DNA from 3 places in the Cellulomonas sp. Root137 genome. Region 1 is predicted to be linked to each of the others. Evidence: predicted binding sites of a transcription regulator. Region 1 holds the regulator's gene; each other region holds the start of a gene.

What was found. The regulator LexA, encoded in region 1, represses DNA repair genes until DNA is damaged. The targets are predictions, from matches to a motif close to TCGAACANNTGTTCGA.
Region 2: ASD18_RS03090 (DUF222 domain-containing protein) is a predicted target of LexA. The motif match lies at 3,378-3,393, and genes of this name have one in related genera.
Region 3: uvrA (excinuclease ABC subunit UvrA) is a predicted target of LexA. The motif match lies at 3,069-3,084, and genes of this name have one in related genera.

The regions. Positions count from the first base shown of each region.
Region 1 is NZ_LMFG01000002.1:456,483-463,416, reverse strand. Features, by position in the region: gene ASD18_RS14610 (DUF5302 domain-containing protein) at 1-31, opposite strand, end outside; gene ASD18_RS14605 (aldo/keto reductase) at 145-1,167, shown strand; gene ASD18_RS14600 (S9 family peptidase) at 1,169-3,169, opposite strand; gene nrdR (transcriptional regulator NrdR) at 3,227-3,739, opposite strand; gene ASD18_RS14590 (LysM peptidoglycan-binding domain-containing protein) at 4,041-4,469, opposite strand; gene lexA (transcriptional repressor LexA) at 4,787-5,539, shown strand; gene ASD18_RS14580 (L-lactate dehydrogenase) at 5,610-6,611, opposite strand; gene ASD18_RS14575 (ATP-dependent DNA helicase) at 6,645-6,934, opposite strand, start outside.
Region 2 is NZ_LMFG01000001.1:662,079-669,012, forward strand. Features, by position in the region: gene ASD18_RS03080 (AAA domain-containing protein) at 1-1,001, shown strand, start outside; gene ASD18_RS03085 (cyclopropane-fatty-acyl-phospholipid synthase family protein) at 994-1,614, shown strand; gene ASD18_RS03090 (DUF222 domain-containing protein) at 1,827-3,335, opposite strand; gene ASD18_RS03095 (sugar O-acetyltransferase) at 3,443-4,039, opposite strand; gene ASD18_RS03100 (glycoside hydrolase family 3 N-terminal domain-containing protein) at 4,105-6,342, shown strand; gene ASD18_RS03105 (ROK family transcriptional regulator) at 6,439-6,934, shown strand, end outside.
Region 3 is NZ_LMFG01000003.1:287,140-294,073, reverse strand. Features, by position in the region: gene ASD18_RS16420 (OsmC family protein) at 1-111, shown strand, start outside; gene uvrA (excinuclease ABC subunit UvrA) at 151-3,039, opposite strand; gene ASD18_RS16410 (glycoside hydrolase family 15 protein) at 3,146-4,969, shown strand; gene ASD18_RS16405 (MBL fold metallo-hydrolase) at 4,966-5,637, shown strand; gene ASD18_RS16400 (AMP-binding protein) at 5,640-6,934, opposite strand, start outside.

The DNA.
Region 1 (6,934 bases):
CCGTCGTCCCCTTGTCGTCGTCCTTGGCCATGGGCGTCTCCTTCGATGCTGTGTGCCGACGGACGTCTGCGCCCGCGACCTGCACAGCCTTGCCGACTCGGGCCCGCGGCGCCACCTCTTCTCACGCCGGGTAGCGTCGGCGGCGTGCTGGATGCTCCCGAACTCCCCCACCGGAACGCCGGAGGGCTGTCGTGGCCGGTGGTGTCGCTCGGCCTGTGGCAGAACTTCGGCGCGACGACGCCGTTCGAGGACCAGCGCCGGCTCGTCCTGCACGCCGTCGACCGGGGTGTCGTGCACCTGGATCTCGCGAACAACTACGGCCCGCCCCCGTTCGCCGCCGAGGAGTCCGTGGGCCGGCTGCTGGCCCGTGACCTGCGCGGACGCCGCGACGAGCTGCTCATCACCACGAAGGCCGGCTACCGGGCGTGGCCAGGGCCGTACGGCGAGCACGGCTCGGCGAAGTACCTGCGCGCGTCCCTGGACGAGTCGCTGCGGCGGCTCGGGCTCGACAGCGTCGACGTGTTCTACAGCCACCGGTTCGACCCCACGACGCCGCTCGAGGAGACCCTCGGCGCGCTCGACCGGGCCGTCCGGTCGGGCAAGGCGCGCCACGCCGGGATCTCGTCCTACTCGGCGGACCGGACCGTGGAGGCCCTCGAGGTCGCGCGCTCGCTCGGCCTGCGCCTCGCCGTGCACCAGCCCGCCTACTCCCTGCTCAACCGGTGGGTCGAGCAGCCCGGCGACGACGGCCGGTCCCTCCTCGACGTCGCCGGCGACGCCGGCATGGCCGTCGTCGCGTTCTCCCCGCTCGCGCAGGGGATGCTCAGCACGCGCTACCTGCACGGCGTCCCCGCCGACTCGCGGGCCGCGCGCGGCGGGCCGCTGCGCACCGAGTGGCTGACCGACGAGGCGCTCGACCACGTCCGGGCGCTCGACGCGATCGCCGGGGCCGGCGGCCGGACGCTGCCGCAGCTCGCGCTCGCGTGGGTGCTGCGGGACCCGCGCGTCACCTCCGTGCTCGTGGGCGCCCGCACCACCGCGCAGCTGGACGAGAACCTCGCGGCCGTCGCCCTGCCGCCCCTGACCGCCGACGAGCTCGCCGCGATCGAGCCGCACGCCGTCGACGCCGGGATCAACCTCTGGGGCGTGCGGTCCAGCGACCGCTGAGTCAGCCGCCCACGGGCAGGTGCGCGGCCCACCAGCGCAGCACGTGCTCGAACCGCACCTGCCGGTGGCGGGGGTTCCCCGAGCGCGTGAGCTCGTGCCCCTCGCCCGGGAACAGCAGCAGCTCTGCCGCGACCCCCCGCCGCTTCAGCTCGACGAACCAGCGCTGCCCCTGCTCGACCGGGCACCGCCAGTCCTGCTCCGAGTGGATGACCAGGGTCGGCGTGCGGACCCGTCCCACGTGCGCCATCGGCGACTGGGCCGCCAGCGCCGCCGCACCGTGCTCCTCGACGTCGTCGCCGAGGTACTCCAGACCGAAGAACCAGCCGATGTCGCTGGACCCGACGAAGCTGACCGGGTCGAGGAACCCGCGCTCGACGATCGCCGCCACGAACCGGTCCGTGCGCGTGGTGAGCCAGGCCGTGAGGTATCCGCCGTAGGAACCACCCATGACCCCCACGCGCTCCCCGTCCAGCGCGGGGTCCTCCAGGGCGGCACCCAGCAGGGCGAGCACGTCGTCGGTGTCCACCGTCCCGAACCCGTGCCGGATGGCGAGCCCGTGCGCGCGGCCGTACCCCGACGACCCTCGAGGGTTCCCGAGCACGACCGCGTAGCCGGCCTCGGCCAGCACCTGGACCTCGTCGAAGAGCGCGTGCGTGTACTGCGCGAACGGGCCGCCGTGGATCATCAGGATCGTGGGGTGCGGTCCCGCGCCGTAGCGGCCCTCGTCGGGCGTCACCACCCAGCCGTGCACCGGGTACCCGTCGGGCGCCGTCGCGTGCAGCTCGACCGGCTCCCGGACTCGACCGGTCGCCCGCAGGGGCGCGCCCAGATCGGTGCGCGCCTCGCGCGTCCCGTCGAGCGGGTCGACCACGAGCAGCTCGCCGGGGCTGGACGGCGTCGCCGAGACGACGGCGAGCCTCCCGGTCCCGCCGGCGCCTGCGGCTGCCGCGACCCCCGTGACCACGACCTGGCCCTCGACCAGCGCGGTCCGCTCGCCCTCGGCGGAGATCCGCACGAGGTGGGTGGCACCGCGCCGCTCGACGAGCACGAGCGCATCGTCGTCGACCTCGGCCAGGCCGCCCGACAGCTGGTCCTCCTCCGGGTCGGTGAGCCGGACAGGTGCGCCGCTGCCGTCGAGCGGGAGCCGGTAGAGCCCGACCTGCGCGGCGACGAAGTCTCGACCGGTCGGCCCGAGGTCGCTGGCCAGCAGCCACAGCGCGGTGCCGTCCGCGGACGGCAGCACCTCGTCGACGCCCAGCGTGCTCCCCGCGTCGGCGTCGGTGAGCGGCACCGGCGTCGCCGGGGCGGCCGAGGGTGACGCGTCGATGCGCACCACGTCGGCGCGCAGGTCGGTCTCGCGCGACGCGTGCCGCGCCGAGACTCCGACGAGCGCCTGCCCGGACGGCAGCCATCGCGCGCCCGCCACACCGATCTCGCCCGAGGTCAGCGCGAGCGGGTCGGGCACGTCCCCCGGGCGCTCCCCGTCAGCCGGCAGGTCGACGACGAACACGTGCTGGGGGCGGTCCCGGAAGAAGCCGATGCCGTCGGAGCGGTACTTCAGCTCGGTGATGTGCCGGGGGTCCTCGTTCCCGGGCTTGCCCTCGGCCGCATACCGCCCCTCCTCGGGCACGCGCGCCAGGTAGGCGATCCGCGTGCCGTCCGGGGAGAACCGCGGCTCGGAGGCGCCCAGGGGCGCGTCGGTCAGCCGGAACGGCTCACCCCCGTCGGCCTCGACGACGTGCACCTGCGGCTTGCCCTCCGGCTCGGCGCGCAGGAACGCGACCCACCGACCGTCCGGGCTCACGTCCGGCGACGTGTCGCGGTGCCCGCGGGTGAGCGGGCGGGGCGGGGCGCCGCCGTCGAGGTCGACGGACCACAGGTGGCCGACGTACTCGTCGGCGGTCAGGTCCGGTCGGACGACCGACACGATCGCGCGAGAGCCGTCCGGGAGGACAGCGGGGACACCGGGGACATGGAGGAGCTCGAGATCCGTAGGACGCACCCGACGAACCTACGTGGTGTCGCCGACAGACGCCGGTGCGGCCGATCGGCGTGCCGCTCAGCTGGTGCGAACGTCCTCGCCCGACGGCTCGACCGGCTCGTCGGCGTCGTCGTCCGTCTCGGACTCGTGCTCCGCACGCAGGACCGTGATCGCCGCCTCGAAGTCCTCCAGGGAGTCGAACGCCTGGTAGACGCTGGCGAACCGCAGGTAGGCGACCTCGTCCAGCTCACGGAGCGGTCCGAGGATGGCGAGCCCGATCTCGTACGCGTCGATCTCCGCCGAGCCGGCGCTGCGCAGCGTCTCCTCGACCTTCTGCGCGAGCAGAGCGAGGTCGTCCTCGCTCACCGGACGGCCCTGGCAGGCCTTGCGGACGCCACCGGCGATCTTCTCGCGGCTGAAGGGCTCGGTGGCCCCGGAGCGCTTGACGACCGAGAGGCTGGCGGTCTCCACCGTGGTGAACCTGCGGTTGCAGTGGGGGCACTGCCGGCGGCGCCGGATGGTCGACCCGTCGTCCGACGTCCGCGAGTCGACGACCCGCGAGTCCGGGTGGCGGCAGAACGGACAGTGCACCGTGATCCCCTTCGAGCCTGACGCGTGGCGCCCGGGCGACTGCCGGCGACGATCGCGTCGTGAGCGCGTGCGTGACGCTAGGCCACGCGTCCCGGCGTCGCAAGGTCGGTGCCGGGCACGCCGTGAGCGTAGTGCCGACGCGGCCGACGGCGGGGATGCGCGAGGGCGGTCATCTGATGATGACCGCCCTCGTGGGACGCACGGAGCCGATCGCGGCACCGCCGCGTCCGTCCAGCGGGGCGTCTTGCGCCGGCGACGAACTTCCCCTCCGCCGTCGGCCGCAGAGCGCGCCCGCCCTCCCTCAGTCGGCGGGGAGGACGATGACCTGCCCGGCCATCAGTCCGGCGTCGGGGAGCTCGTTGAGGCGGACGAGGTCGAACACCACGTCCCGCACGTCCTCGGTGGGTGCCGCGATGGACTCGGCGATCTCCCAGAGCGTCTCGCCGGGCGCCACGACGTGCCGCACGACCTCCTGGGCGCCCGCGGGACCGTCGGCCGCCGCCTGCGTTCCCAGCAGCGTGATCGCGGCGATGACGGCGGCGGCGAGCGCCCAGAGCACGGAACGCCCGCGCGCGGTGAGCCGGAGGTGGGACGCGGACGGCACCGCAGCTGCACGCTCGACGCGGGCAGTCGCCACGCGGGCGGTCGCCACACGGGTGCTCGTCGCACGTCCGGGCACCCGAGCCGGCACCAGGTTCGGCATCGCCGGTCCCATCACCATCGCGCTCATCACGTCTCTCGTTCCTGCTCGGCCCGGTGTCCCGGGGGAGAGCCTCGGTCGATCCCGCCCGTCGAACGCCTGTTCGTCGAACGCTTGTACGATGTCTACCAGCATCCGGCGACACTGTCGAGACACGATCGAACAGATGTTTGATCTTCGGTCCCGACATCCCTAGGCTGGCGGTGCAGCACAAGCGGACCACGAGGCACTGACACGCACGCCGGGATCCCCCGTCGTCGCAGGTCAGGACACCGCGACCGTGAGCTGGACGAGGCGGAGAAGGCTGAGCGTGCTGCGAGGCGGCCGCCGGACGGAGGAGGAGCGCAGTGACGGACTCACGGGACACGTCCCAGCCCGAGAAGGACCTGGCGACGGTGCACACGCTCCCGGACGGGGCACCCGGACCGGACGGCCTCACCGCGCGCCAGCGGCTCGTGCTCGACACCATCCGGTCGTCGGTCGAGTCCCGCGGCTACCCGCCGAGCATGCGCGAGATCGGGGAGGCCGTCGGCCTCACCAGCCCGTCGAGCGTGAAGCACCAGCTCATGGCCCTCGAGCGCAAGGGCTACCTGCGACGGGACCCCAACCGCCCCCGGGCCATCGAGGTCGTGCACGCCGACGACTCGCGGGGCGTCGGCACCTGGACGGCCCCCGACGGCAGCCGCTCGAGCTTCCCCGACCAGGGCGACGGCGAGCGCCTCCCCGCGCCCTCCTACGTGCCGGTGGTCGGTCGGATCGCGGCCGGCGGTCCGATCCTCGCCGAGCAGGTGGTCGAGGACGTGTTCCCGCTCCCCCGCCAGCTCGTCGGCGACGGCGACCTGTTCCTGCTCAAGGTCGTCGGTGACTCGATGATCGACGCGGCCATCTGCGACGGCGACTGGGTCGTGGTCCGCCGTCAGCCCGTGGCGGAGAACGGCGAGATCGTGGCCGCGATGATCGACGGCGAGGCCACGGTCAAGACGCTCAAGCGCATCGACGGCCACGTCTGGCTCATGCCGCACAACCCCGCCTACTCCCCCATCCCGGGTGACGAGTCGACGATCCTCGGCCGCGTGGTGAGCGTGCTCCGCAGCCTCTGACACAGCAGATCGGGCCGCACCTCGTGGGAGGTGCGGCCCGATCGCGCGTCCGGGGAACGGAGGTGCGGGCTCAGAACCCGAACTGGCGGGCGACCGAACGCACCGCGTCCGCCGAGTTGCGCAGCCCCGCGAGCTCCTCGTCGGAGAGCGGGACCGGGAGCCGCTCGCCGACACCGTTGGCACCGACGATCGCCGGCACGGACAGGCACACGTCACTGATCCCGTAGTAGTCGTCGAGCAGCGACGAGACGGGCAGCACCCGGCCCTCGTCCTTCACGATCGCCTCGATGATCCGCGAGCCCGCCAGCGCGACCGCGTAGTTCGTCGCACCCTTGCCCTCGATGATCCGGTACGCGGAGTCGACAACCTCCCGGGCGATCCCGTCGCGGACCTCGGCGGTCAGCGGCCCGCTGCCCCCCGCGCCGGTCCACTCGAGCAGCGGGACCGACCCGATGCTTGCGGACCCCCACAGCGGCAGCTCGGTGTCCCCGTGCTCGCCGGCGATGTACGCGTGCACGTTCTGCACGGCGACGCCGGTGTGCTGCGCGATGAGGTAGCGCAGCCGGGAGGAGTCGAGGACCGTGCCGGACCCGAACAGCTGCGACGGCGGCAGTCCGGAGATCTGCAGCGCGGCGTACGTGACCACGTCGACGGGGTTGGTGACCATCACGTAGACCGCGTCGGGCGCGACCTCGACGACCGCCGGCAGCACCTTGCGGACGAGGCCGATGGTCGCCTCCGCGAGGTCCAGCCGGGACTGACCGGGCTTCTGCTTGGCGCCCGCCGTGAACATCACCACGTCCGCGTCCGCGCACACCGCGAGGTCGTCGGACCCGACCACCTGCGCCATGGGCATGAACTGGATGCCGTGGCCGAGGTCGAGGGCCTCGGCCTCCGCCTTGGCCGCGTTGATGTCGTACAGCGCCACGGAGCGAGCGGCCCCCCGCATGAGCGCGGCGTAGGCCATCGTCGACCCGACGGCACCGGCTCCCACGATCGCGAGCTTCGACGTACGGCGGCCACTTCGGGACGGGGCCATGCCGACGTCTTCCATGTCCAGGCTCTCGGTCATCTCACACACCTCTGGGTCGGGGACGGGTCGAGGCTAGCCGGACGTGGCGAGCCGCTGCAGCGCCGCGATGGCCACCGAACGGTCCGTCGTCCGCCAGAAGTCGGGCAGCGAGCGCGTGAGGAAGTTCCCGTAGCCCGCGGTGGCCAGCCGGGGGTCGAGCACGGCGACCACCCCTCGGTCCTCGCTGGTGCGGATCAGGCGGCCGGCGCCCTGGGCCAGGAGCAGCGCCGCGTGGGTGGCCGACACGGCCAGGAAGCCGTTGCCTCCGGCCTTCTCGATCGCGTCGGACCGCGCGGAGCTCACGGGGTCGTCCGGGCGCGGGA
Region 2 (6,934 bases), on a different contig from region 1:
CCGCGGCCGTCGACGGCCTGCTCGAGCGGAGCATCAGCGCGATGCGCGTGCTCGACGGCGTGTACACCCAGCGGACCAACCCGCAGGAGGCCGTCTGGATCGCGCACCTGGTCCGCGAGCTGCTGGCCCGCGGGACCGGCCAGACGCTCGGGATCGTGGCGTTCTCGGAGGCGCAGCAGTCGGAGATCGAGCGCGCGCTGGAGCGGCTGGGGCGTGAGGACGCCGACTTCGCCCGCCTGTACGACGCCGAGCTCACCCGCGAGGAGGACGGCCAGGTGGTCGGGCTGTTCGTGAAGAACCTCGAGAACGTCCAGGGCGACGAGCGCGACGTGATCCTCATGAGCGTCTGCTACGCCGCCGGCCCGGACGGTCGCATGCGCATGAACTTCGGACCGATCAACAACGCCGGCGGCGAGAAGCGGCTCAACGTCATCTTCAGCCGCGCCCGCCGGCACATGGTGCTGGTGAGCAGCATCGAGCACACCGCGATCACCAACGTCTACAACGACGGCGCCAACACCCTGCGCGGCTTCCTGCACTACGCCGACGCGGTCTCCAACGGGGACGCCGCCGCGGCTGCCGGGGTGCTGGCGGGGCTGCGGGAGCGGTCCGGACGGGTGCCGGCCGCGGTCGTCCCGCCGATCGTGGAGCAGATCGCCGACGCGGTCCGCGCGGCCGGCGTGGAGGTCGTCGCCGGTGTCGGGCAGTCCGCGTTCCGCTGCGACCTGGCCCTGCGGCCCCCGGGCGCCGCCGCCCACACGGTCGGCGTGCTGGTCGACCAGTCCGCGCGGCTCGCCGCCCACTCCCTCGACGAGCGCCGGGTCACGCAGCCGACGGCCCTGCGCTCGGGCGGCTGGCGCGTGGTGCAGGTGCTCGCGACGGAGTGGGAGGCCGACCCGGACGGCGTCGTGCGGCGGCTCGTCGCGGCGGTGGGGTTGCCGGACCGGCAACGTGGCTTGCCGGCAGCTGCGGTCCCCGCCGACGATGGCGCGCATGACTGAGCACACGCACGGCGAGCACTACTGGGACGAGCACTACGCGACGATCGACCCCTCGTGGGGGACGCGCCCGAACGCGGTGGTGGTCGACGTCGTCGGATCCCTCCCGCCCGGCCGCGCGGTCGACCTCGGCTGCGGCCACGGTGGCGACGCCCTCTGGCTCGCATCCCTCGGCTGGCACGTGACGGCGGTCGACGCGGCAGCCGTCGCGCTCGGCCGGGTCGCCCAGGCGGCCGCCGACGCATTCCTGACCGACCTCGTCACCGTCGAGCAGCACGACCTGCGCGCATCGATGCCGACCGGTTCGTTCGACCTCGTGACCGCGACCTATCTCCACGGACCGGAGGAGTTCCCGCGCGCGGAGATGCTGCACCGCGCGGCCCAGCTGGTCGCGCCGGGGGGACTGTTCGTGGTGATCGAGCACGCGTCGTCGGCCCCGTGGTTCTGGGACCAGCACCGGGTCTTCCCGACGCCGGCGGAGTCGCTGGCGTCTTTCGACCTGGGCGACGGCTGGTCGGTCGAGCGGCTGGAGGCCCCGCGTCGCACGGCCTCCGGCCCGGACGGTCAGACCGCGGAGGTCTCGGACAACATCATCGCGGTGCGCCGGTCACGGTGAGTCCCGGCTCGGCGTGGATCGTGAGGGCGCAGCGATCCCAGGTGCGGGCGATCGTCGCCGACCTCGCGGTCCCTTACCCGCCACGTCGAGGTTGAGGATCGTGATGATCCGGCGGGCGTCGATGTCGGCCAGCACCGCGTCGGACGTGGTCAGGTTCCCGTGCACTCGGACAGCACGGCGATACGCGTGCGCGCCAACGTCGCGGTCAGGCCTCAGAAGGGTGGATCGCCACGAAGGGGCCGCGGCGGTGGCAGTCGGTGGACGAATGCGTCGGGCGTGGAGTGCACGGGGACGGGGTGGCGGGCGTAGGTCAGTCCGTGCCGGTCGGTCCAGGTGGAGATCCCGGAGCTGGCGTCGTGGCTGACCTGCCACCAGCCTTCCGTCTTGGCCTGGTGGTGGTGCTTGCACAACGAGTGCAGGTTCGCCTCGCAGGTCTGGTCGTGGCCGCCCGGGGTACGGGTGTGGTCGTAGGGGATGCGGTGGTCGATCTCGCACCTGGTCGCCGGCCGGCGGCATCCCGGGAACGTGCAGGTCACGTCACGGGCCTGCACGGTGCGGGTCAAGTCGGCGCCGGGCCGGTAGGACTGCGAGCCCACGGAGCGCACCTGTCCGGTGGCGGGGTCGGTGAGGACGCGTCGCCAGGTGGCGTCCTGGGCGAGCTCGCGGGCGACCTGCGCCGGGATCGGACCGTAGGACTCGAGGGCGGCGGGGTGGTCGTTCAGGCCGGCCAGGGTGGTGGCCGCGACGGTGACGTGCAGGGCGACTCGCTGGCCGTGGCGGGTGGGTAGCGCGGTGCCGTCAGGGGTGGCTTGCCGGTCCAGGATCGAGGTGAAGACGTCGGAGAAGGCGTCGGCGCGGCGTTGGTCGATGCTGCGGTCGTCGCCGTCGATGGCGGCGTGCCCGGCCAGGGCGTCGATCGCGGTGAACGCGGCGGTCGCTTCCGCGGCGGGTAGGTAGGCGATCAGTCGGGCCATCGCGTCGGGGGCCAGCTCCAGGAACACCCCGCGCCGCTCGCGCTCCGCCAGCCGACGTTCCTCGGCAACCGTGGGGCTAGCGGCGATCAGGGTGGCGCGCACGTGCCGGGTCAGCTGCGGACCGGTCATCTCCGTGGCCTGGTCGACCGCGTCGACGACCACGACGGCGACCTCGCTCGCGGGCAGGGCCGTCCCGGACCGGTGGATCTCGTCCAAGATCACGTCGACCTTGCGAGTGTCGATCACCCCGGCCGCCCACGCGTCGGCCAGGGCCGGGTGCTGGGCGGTGCCCCACGCCCGCAGGAACACCGTCTCCGCGTGCCGCTTGGTGGAGACCAGAGCGCACGCGAGCTCGTCCGGGACGTGCCGCAGCGCGTCGGGCGTGCGGGCCTCGAGCTCGCGAACCCACACCGCCTGGGCAGCCTGGACCATGGTGAGGACCTGCTGCCAGGCGGCTACCCCGTTCACCAGCGCCGCCCCCGACGCCTCCGCGACCGGCACGGAACCGAGCATCGCGACGAGCGCAGCGACGTCGACACCGGGCAGAGGGAACTCCTCCACGGCAGCCAGGTCGACCACACGTGCGCCCGCCGGGACGACCGGCACCGACTCGGGACGGGCACCGCGACCCGAGTCGACCCAGACCATCGTGGGCGAGGTGGGCGAGGTGGGCGAGGTGGGCGAGGTGGGCGAGGTGGGAACGACCAGTGGGTCATCGACCGCGCGCCACTCGAGCACTGCCGTCACCGTGACACCTCCCGTCAACCTCCCCGCGGCCCGTTCGGGCTATCGAACAAGTGTACGATCAGCCACCGACATCCGCCCCTGACCTGTACACATCGTTGGGGGAGGTCCTACGCTCCGCCCTCCGCCGAGTCCACCGATCGCACCACCCGGCACGGCACCCCGACCGCCACGACGCGGGACGGGATGTCGTGCGTCACCACGCTGCCGGCGCCGATCACGCTCCCCGCGCCGATGGTCACACCGGGCAGGACCACCACGTTCGACCCGATCCACACGTCGTCCTCGATCCGCACGGGCAGGGAGAACTGCCGGCCGCCGGCGCGCTCCTCGGGCACGGTCGGGTGGCCCGCGGTCGAGAGGGTGACGTTCGGCGCGATCATCACGCGGTCGCCGATCACCACGGAGGCGTCGTCGACGATCACGAGGTTGAAGTTCGCGTAGAAGTGCGACCCGATGTGCACGTGCGTGCCGTAGGACACGTGGAACGGCGGCTCGATCCACACACCCTCCCCGACGGACCCGAGCAGCTGCTGCAGGAGCGAGGTGCGCAGGGCCGCCTCCCCCGGCCGGGAGTGGTTGAAGTCGTGCGCCAGCTCCTTGCCTGCGAGGCGCTCGGCCTCGAGCGCCTCCAGCCCGGGGCCGTAGTCCACGTAGAGCCCGCCCGTGTCCATCACGGCTCGGACGGCGTCGTACTCGTCGGTCATCTCACGCTCCTCTAGGGTGTCCCGCAGACATCATCGTCGAATCGATCCGACCCCGGGACATCCTCATGAACGCGCCCTACCAGGACTCCTCACTGACCGTCGCGGAGCGCGTCGCCGACCTCGTCGGGCGCATGACGCTCGAGGAGAAGGTCGGGCAGATGATGCAGCTGAACGCCCAGGGCGGTGTGGAGGACCTGGTGCTGAACCTGCACGTCGGGTCGATCCTGCACACGTCCCCCGAGCGGGTGCGCCAGGCGCACGAGCTGACCCCGCAGACCCGGCTGCAGATCCCGCTGCTGATCGCGGAGGACTGCATCCACGGGCACTCCTTCTGGGAGGGCGCGACGATCTTCCCGACGCAGCTCGGCATGGCGGCCAGCTGGGACGCCGACCTGCTGGAGCGCGTGGCGCGGGCGACCGCGGTCGAGGTGGCCGCGACCGGCATCCACTGGACGTTCTCCCCGGTGCTCTGCATCGCCCGCGACCTGCGCTGGGGCCGCGTCAGCGAGACGTTCGGCGAGGACCCGTTCCTCATCGGCGAGCTGGCGTCGGCCATGGTCCGCGGCTACCAGGGTGACGGTCTGTCGGACCCGACCGCGATCCTGGCCACCGCCAAGCACTTCGCCGGCTACTCCGAGACGCAGGGCGGCCGCGACGCCACCGAGGCCGACATCAGCCGCCGCAAGCTGCGCTCCTGGTTCCTGCCCCCGTTCGAGCGCGTCGCCCGCGAGGGCTGCCGGACGTTCATGCTCGGGTACCAGTCGATGGACGGCGTGCCGATCACCATCAACGAGTGGCTGCTGGGCGAGGTGCTCCGCGGCGAGTGGGGCTACGAGGGCACGCTCGTCACCGACTGGGACAACGTCGGCCGGATGGTGTGGGAGCAGCACATCCAGCCCGACTACGCGCACGCGTCGGCCGCGGCGGTGCGGGCCGGCAACGACATGGTCATGACCACGCCCGGCTTCTTCGAGGGCGCGCAGGAGGCGGTGCACGAGGGGCTCCTCGACGAGGCCGCCCTCGACGCCGCCGTCGGCCGGATCCTCACGCTGAAGTTCGAGCTGGGCCTGTTCGAGGACGCCCGCCACCCGAGCGTCGAGCGTCAGGCCGCGGTCATCGGCTCGGCAGAGCACGCCGAGCTCAACCTCGAGGTGGCCCGCCGGTCGCTCGTCCTGCTGACCAACGACGGCACCCTCCCGCTCTCCGCGCAGCCGACGACCATCGCCGTCGTCGGCCCCAACGCGGACGACCAGCACACCCAGCTCGGCGACTGGGCCGGTGCCTCCGGCCAGGCCGACTGGCTGCCCGACGGCCACCCGCGCGAGATGACGCAGACCGTCCTCGACGGCTTCCGCACCCACGCCCGAGCCGGCTGGACGGTCACGCACGCGCGCGGCGCCGAGATCCTCACGCTCGGCGTCGACCCGGAGGGCGCGTTCTTCCCTGACGGCCAGCCGCGCCCGAAGGTCGTCTTCCCGGCGGCGCCGGACGAGGCCCTGATCGCGGAGGCCGTCGCGACGGCCGAGGCCGCCGACGTCGTCGTCGCCGTCGTCGGTGACCGCATCGAGCTCGTCGGCGAGGGCCGGTCCACCGCCACGCTCGAGCTGGTCGGCGGCCAGGTCGCCCTGCTCGACGCCCTCGCCAAGACGGGCACGCCGCTGGTCGTCGTCGTCATCGCGAGCAAGCCGCTCGTCCTGCCCCCGAGCGCGATGAACGCGGCCGCGATCGTCTGGGCCGCCAACCCGGGGATGCTCGGCGGCCAGGCGATCGCGGAGCTCCTGCTCGGGCAGGTCGAGCCGTCCGGCCGCCTCCCGATCTCGTTCGCCGAGCACGTGGGCCAGCTGCCCGTGTTCTACAACCAGCTCCCCGGCCAGCACGGCAGCCGGTACGCGGACCTCACGCAGCGCGTGCCGTTCGCGTTCGGCGAGGGGCTGTCGTACACGACCGTCGACTACACGGACCTGCGGGTCGTGGAGCCCGTGCTCGGGGTCGCCGACACCGTGCGCGCGCAGGTCACGCTGCACAACACCGGGGACCGGCCGTCGCGCGAGACCGTGCAGGTCTACGTGCGGGACACGGTCACGTCGGTGACCTGGGCGATCAAGGAGCTCAAGACGTACCGGCAGGTCGACGTGGCGCCGGGCGAGCGGGTGACGGTGGACCTCGCCCTCCCGGTCGCGGACTGCACGCTGGTCGACGCGGGCGGGAGCCGGATCGTCGAGCCCGGGAAGTTCGAGCTGCTCGTCGGCCCGTCGTCGCGCGACGAGGTCCTGCTCCGCGCGGGCTTCCTGGTCACGGCCTGACCTGTGGCCATGGAGCAGCCGGCACGGGGGAGCCGGACGGCGCGGTGACATGATGTGCCCCGTCGAGCGGATCGACGGACGTGACGGGGGAGGACCATGCGCCGAGGGACGAACCTGCCGCGGATGGCCGGGTTCAACCAGACGGTGATCCTCGACGTGATCCGCCGCGCGGACTCGGGCCTCACCCGCGCGCAGCTGGCCCGCCGGACCGGGCTCTCCGCGCAGACGGTCACCAACGCGACGCGACGGCTGCTCGAGCAGGGTCTCGTGCGCGAGGAAGGCGAGGGTTCGCGGCTCGGGCCGGGCCGGCCGGGCACGCTGGTCCACCTGGACGCGCGCGGCCGGTACGCCATCGGCGTGCACCTGGATCCCGCGACCATGACGTTCGTCATTCTCGACCTCGCCGGGAACGCGGTGGCCGAGTCGCACCGCCCCGTCCCGCGCCCGGACCAGCCCGACCGCGTGGTGGAGGGGATCGTCGGCGCGATCGAGGCCCTGATCACCTCCGCCGGCATCGATCGCACGCTGCTGCTCGGCGTCGGCATCGCGAGCCCGGGGCCCATCGACGTCGAGCGGGGCGTCGTGCTCGACC
Region 3 (6,934 bases), on a different contig from region 1:
GCCGGGATCCATCACCAGGCGCACGAGCACTGCTTCATCTCGCGGTCCGTGAACTTCCCCGTGCGGCACGAACCGGTGCCGGTGCGCACGGCGCAGACCGTCCTGCACTGACCGGCTCACGGACGTAGCCGAGCCCACGAACCGGTCGCGTCACGCCGGGACGCGCTGCTTGACCGCGCGGCGCTTGACCGGAGTCGCGACGGGCTCCAGCACCTCGGCCAGGAACCGTCCGGTGTGGCTCGCCTCCACCGAGGCGATGTGCTCGGGCGTGCCCTCGGCGATGACGAGCCCGCCGCCGCTGCCGCCCTCGGGACCCATGTCGATCACCCAGTCGGCGTTCTTGATGACGTCGAGGTTGTGCTCGATCACGATGACCGAGTTCCCCTTGTCGACCAGGGACTGGAGCACGCCGAGCAGCTTGCGGATGTCCTCGAAGTGCAGCCCGGTGGTCGGCTCGTCGAGCACGTAGATCGTCCGGCCCGTCGAGCGGCGCTGGAGCTCCGCCGCGAGCTTGACGCGCTGCGCCTCGCCGCCGGAGAGGGTCGGCGCCGGCTGACCGAGGCGCACGTATCCGAGGCCGACGTCGACGAGGGTGCGCAGGTGCCGGGAGATCGCGGGGACCGCGGCGAAGAACTCGGCGGCCTCCTCGATCGGCATGTTGAGCACGTCGGCGACCGTCTTGCCCTTGAAGTGCACCTCGAGCGTCTCGCGGTTGTACCGCGCGCCGTGGCAGACCTCGCAGGGGACGTACACGTCCGGAAGGAAGTTCATCTCGATCTTCAGCGTGCCGTCGCCGGAGCACGCCTCGCAGCGGCCGCCCTTGACGTTGAACGAGAACCGGCCGGGCGTGTAGCCGCGGACCTTGGCCTCGGTGGTCTCCGCGAACAGTCGGCGGACGTGGTCCCAGACGCCGGTGTACGTCGCCGGGTTGGAGCGCGGCGTGCGGCCGATCGGGCCCTGGTCGACGTGCACGACCTTGTCCAGGTGCTCCAGACCGGTCACGCGCTTGTGCCGGCCCGCCACCTGGCGCGCGCCGTTGAGCTCGTTGGCGAGCACGGTGTAGAGGATCGCGTTCACCAGCGTCGACTTGCCCGACCCGGACACGCCGGTCACCGCGGTGAGCACACCGAGCGGGAACGAGACGTCGATCCCCTGCAGGTTGTGCTCGTGCGCGTTGATCACCGTGAGCTGGCGCTTCGAGTCGACGGGCCTGCGCAGCGGGGGCATGGGGATCGAGCGACGCCCCGACAGGTAGGCACCCGTGACGGACTCCGCCGACGCCAGCAGGCCCGCGAGGTCTCCCGAGTGCACCACGCGCCCGCCGTGCTCGCCGGCACCCGGTCCGATGTCGACGATCCAGTCCGCGGTCCGGATGGTGTCCTCGTCGTGCTCGACGACGATCAGCGTGTTGCCCAGGTCCCGCAGGCGGGTGAGCGTGTCGATCAGGCGACGGTTGTCCCGCTGGTGCAGCCCGATGCTCGGCTCGTCGAGCACGTAGAGCACGCCGACCAGGCCAGAGCCGATCTGAGTGGCCAACCGGATGCGCTGCGCCTCGCCGCCGGACAGCGTCGCGGCCGGGCGGGTCAGTGAGAGGTAGTCGAGGCCGACATCGAGCAGGAAGCCGAGGCGCGCCTGGATCTCCTTGAGCACCTGCGCGGCGATGGCACGCTCGCGCTCGCCCAGCTGGAGCCCGTCGAGGAACTCGCGGGCCTCCCGGATGGGGAGCGTGCAGATCTCGGCGATGGACCTGCCGCCGACCTTGACGGCGAGCACCTCGGGCTTGAGGCGCGCGCCCTCGCACACGGGGCACGGGACCTCGCGCATGTAGGCCTCGTACTTCTCCTTGCTCCAGTCCGAGTCGGTCTCGTTGTGCCGGCGCTCGAGGAACGTGATGACGCCCTCGAACCCGGTCGAGTACTGCCGCTCGCGACCCCAGCGGTTCTTGTACCGGACCTTCACCTCGTGGTTCTGGCCGTGCAGCACCGCGTCCTTGGCCCGCTGCGGCAGCGCGCGCCACGGCACGGACGTGGAGAAGCCCATGTCGGATGCCAACGCGCTGAGCACGCGGGAGAAGTACTCGCTGGAGATCTGCGCCCAGGGCGCGACGGCGCCGTCGTCGAGCGACAGGTCCTCGTCGGGGACCACCAGGTCGGGGTCCACCTCGAGGCGCGAGCCGATCCCGGTGCACTCGGGGCACGCGCCGTACGGGGCGTTGAACGAGAAGGTCCGGGGCTCGATCTCGTCGAGCGTGAGCACGTGGTCGTTCGGGCACGCACGGTGCTCGGAGAACCGCCGCTCGCGCGTCAGGTCGTCGATGTCGGCGTCCACCAGCTCGACGACGAGGAGCCCGCCGGCCAGGCCGAGGGCGGTCTCGACGGAGTCGGTGAGCCGGCGCTGGACGCCCTCGCGGGAGACCAGGCGGTCGATGACGACCTCGATGTCGTGCTTGAGCTTCTTCTCGAGCGCCGGGGGCTCGGTGAGCTGCACGACCTCGCCGTCGACCCGGGCGCGGGCGAAGCCCTTGCTCTGCAGCTCCTTGAACAGGTCCGCGTACTCGCCCTTGCGGCCGCGGACGACCGGCGCCAGCACCTGGTAGCGGGTGCCCTCGGGCAGCTCGAGCAGGCGGTCGACGATCTGCTGCGGGGTCTGCGCGGTCACGCGCTCGCCGCACACCGGGCAGTACTGCGTTCCCGCCCGCGCGAACAGCAGGCGCAGGTAGTCGTACACCTCGGTGATCGTGCCGACCGTGGACCGCGGGTTCCGGTTGGTGGACTTCTGGTCGATCGACACCGCAGGCGAGAGGCCCTCGATGAAGTCGACGTCGGGCTTGTCCATCTGCCCGAGGAACTGACGCGCGTACGCGGACAGGGACTCGACGTACCGGCGCTGCCCCTCCGCGAAGATGGTGTCGAACGCCAACGACGACTTCCCGGAGCCGGACAGACCGGTGAACACGATGAGCTTGTCACGCGGGAGATCGAGGTCGACGTTCCGAAGGTTGTGCTCGCGGGCGCCCTGCACCACCAGTCGTTCATTCACGCGGGGAGTCTACGTGGCCCCACCGACAATCGCACATCTGTTCGACGTGAGTGAAACCACAGCCGGCCGACGTGCCACTCCCCCGGTGCCGGAGGATGCTCACCTCGTGGACAGACCCGACGCCGCCGTCGACCCCCCGCTGGTGCCCATCGGGGACTACGCCGTGCTCGGCGACGGCCGGACCGCCGCCCTCGTCTCCCTGCGCGGCTCGATCGACTGGATGTGCCTGCCGACGTTCGACTCGGCCGCCGCGTTCGCCCGCCTGCTCGGCACCGCGGACAACGGGCGGTGGCTCCTCACGGTCAGGGACGCGACGTCCGTGACCCGGCGGTACCTCGACGACTCGTTCGTGCTGGAGACCACCTACGAGACCGCGCACGGGACCGCCGTCGTGCTCGAGACGATGCCGCTGAACGACGGCCGGTCGGACATCGTGCGCCGGCTCGCCTGCACCCGCGGCACCGTCGAGGTCGAGCACGAGTGGGTGGTCCGGTTCGGCTACGGGGCGGTCGAGCCGTGGGTCCGCCGCCTCACCGACCAGGACGGCAACGAGGCCATCCGCGCGATCGCGGGGCCGGACTCCCTGCTCCTGCGCGGCGACCGGCTCCCCGCCCCGGCGGACCACCGGCACGCGGACCGGTTCACCTTGCACGAGGGCCAGGCCGTCGAGCTGGCCCTGACCTGGACCCGCTCGTGGGACCCCGTCGTGCCCCGGCAGACCATCGAGGACCGGATCGACTCCACCCGGATCGAGTGGGGCCTGTGGGCGCGCAGCTGTGCGTACCAGGGCTCCTACCGCGAGGCCGTCGTGCGCTCGCTGCTGGTCCTGCGCCTGCTCACGGACCACGAGACCGGCGGGATCGTCGCCGCCGCGACGACCTCCCTGCCGGAGGACTTCGGCGGCGAGCGCAACTGGGACTACCGGTACTGCTGGCTGCGGGACGCGGCGATGACGCTCGAGGCGCTCCTGGAGCACGGCTACCGCGACGAGGCGACGGAGTGGCGCGACTGGCTGCTGCGTGCCGTCGCGGGCAACCCCGCCGACCTCCAGATCATGTACCGCGTCGACGGTGGTCGGTACCTACCCGAGGCCGAGCTCGACCACCTGCAGGGCTACGCGGGGTCGCGTCCCGTCCGGGTGGGCAACGCCGCCGTCGGACAGGTGCAGAACGACGTGCTGGGTGAGGTGATGTGCGCCCTGGAGCTGGCGCGCACCGCCGGGCTCCAGGAGACCGCCGACTCCTGGTCCCTGCAGCGCCACCTCGTCGAGGACCTCCTCAGCCGCTGGCGGGAGCCGGACCGCGGGATCTGGGAGGTCCGTGGCGAGCCGCGGCACTTCACGCACTCGAAGGTCATGGCGTGGGCCGCCGTCGACCGCGCGGTGCGTGCGGTCGAGAAGCACGGCCTCGAGGGCCCGGTCGACAGGTGGCGCGCCGAGCGGGACGCGATCCGTGCCGACGTGCTGGCGCACGGCTGGGACGCGGAGCGCAGGACGTTCGTGCAGGCCTACGGCGCCACGCACACCGACGCGGCCCTGCTGCAGATCGCGCAGGTCGACTTCCTGCCGTCGGACGATGCCCGCGTCCTGGCCACGCTCGCGACGATCCGGGACGAGCTCGAGGTCTCCCCCGGGCTGCTGCGCCGGTACCGCACGGAACGGACCGACGACGGCGTCGCGGGCGACGAGCACGCCTTCCTCGCCTGCTCGTTCTGGCTCGCGGACGCCCTCGCGCGGACCGACGACGTCGAGGGCTCGACGGCGGTGCTGGACGTCCTCGTCGGCCTCGCCAACGACGTGGGGCTGCTGGCCGAGCAGTACGACCCGGTCGGGCGGCGGATGGCCGGCAACATGCCTCAGGCCCTGTCGCACCTGGCGCTCGTCCGGGCGGTGCACAGCCACGACCAGGCGCTCGAGCGGAGGAACCGATGACCTACACCGGCGACGTGCGGGCGGGCGGGCCGTCGGCTGTCCGCGTGCTCGACGAGCTCGAGATCCGCAAGGCCGCCGTCGGCCCGATGGACAACAACGCCTACCTGCTGACGTGCCGGTCCGACGGCTCCCAGGTGCTCGTCGACGCGGCGGACGAGCCCGACCGCCTGCTCGAGCTGATCCGCGAGGGATCGTCGACGCTGGACACCGTCGTCACCACCCACCGCCACCCCGACCACCTCCGCGCGCTCGAGTCGCTCGTGGCCGTCACCGGGGCCTCGTCGGCGGCCGGCGCCGACGACGCCGCCGCGATCACCGAGGCGACCGACGTGCCCGTCACCCGCCGCCTGCACGACGGTGACGTCCTGCACGTGGGCCGCGTCGAGCTGGAGGTCGTCGCACTGCGCGGCCACACCCCGGGGTCGATCGCGCTCGCCTACCGCGAACCCGGTGGGCGGACGCACCTGTTCACGGGTGACTCCCTCTTCCCGGGCGGCGTCGGCCGCACGACGAGCCCGGAGGCGTTCGACCAGCTCCTCGGCGACGTGGTCACCCGGGTGTTCGACCGCTTCGACGACGACGCCTGGGTCTACCCCGGCCACGGTCGGGACACCACGCTCGGAGCGGAGCGTCCCCAGCTCGAGGAGTGGCGCGCCCGCCGCTGGTGAGGTCAGCCGGCGAGGACCGACTCCCGCACGACCCGTCGGAGCACCTTGCCGACCTGCGACCGCGGCAGCTCGTCCAGGACGACGAGTCGGCGCGGGAGGGCGTAGCGCGCCAGGTGCCGCTCGCCCCACGCGCGGACGGCGTCCAGGTCGATCCCCCGGGCGCCGGGCTCGAGCACCACGGCGGCGACGACCGTCTCGCCGAGATCTCCGCCGGGCACCCCGACCACCGCGACGTCCGCCACACCGGGCATCCCGCGCAGGTGGTCCTCCACCTGGGAGGGGTACACCTTGAAGCCGCCGCTGACGATGACCTCCTTGATGCGGTCCACCAGGACGACCCAGCCGGTCTCGTCGACGGTGACGATGTCGCCGGTCCGCAGCCAGCCGTCGTCGAGCAGCTGCTCCGCCGTCTCGTCGGCCCGGCCCCAGTAGCCGGCGAACACCTGCGGGCCCCGGATCAGCAGCTCGCCGCGCTCCCCCGGCTCGACCTCGCGCGTGACGTCGGTGGGGTCCACGACCTGGATGCTCGTGCTCGGGAACGGCAGGCCGAGCGTGCCGGGGCGGCGGGCGTCCGTGAGCGGGTTGCCCAGCGCGACGGGTGACGTCTCGGTCATCCCGTACCCCTCGACGACGAGGCCCCCGGTCACGTCTTCCCACTTCTGGGCGGTCGCCGCGGGGAGAGCCATCGCGCCCGAGATCGCGTACCGGAACGACGTGAGGTCGGCTCCCGACGCCGCGGCAGCGACGGCCAGCCGGTCGAGCATCGGCGGGACGGCGGGCAGGAAGGTGCCCGGCAGGCGCTTCTGGGCGGCGAGGACCATCGCGGGGTCGAACGACGGGAACGCGACGAGGGTCGCGCCGACCCGCATCGCGTAGCTCAGGCAGAGCGTCAGTCCGAACGCGTGGAAGAACGGCAGAACCCCGTAGACGACGTCGGTCCCGGGCTCGACGCCCGTCCAGGCGTGGCCCTGCACCGCGTTGGCCACCAGGTTGCGGTGCGTGAGCATCGCGCCCTTGGGCGTCCCCGTGGTGCCGCCGGTGTACTGCAGGAGGGCGACGTCGGACGACGACGGCGCGGGGTGCTCCGGGTCGAGGGGCGCAGCCTTGGCGACGAGCCGGTGCCACATCGGGAACGCCGGCGGCACCGTCCCGCACATGGCGTGACGCGCTCGGCGGGCGCTCGGCAGGGGCAGGCGCAGGGCGAGCTGCTTGGTACGGGGCAGGTCGGCGGACAGGTCCACCGCGACGACGGCCTTGAGCGCCGTCCGGGCGAGCGTCTCGAGGACGCGCGGCACCG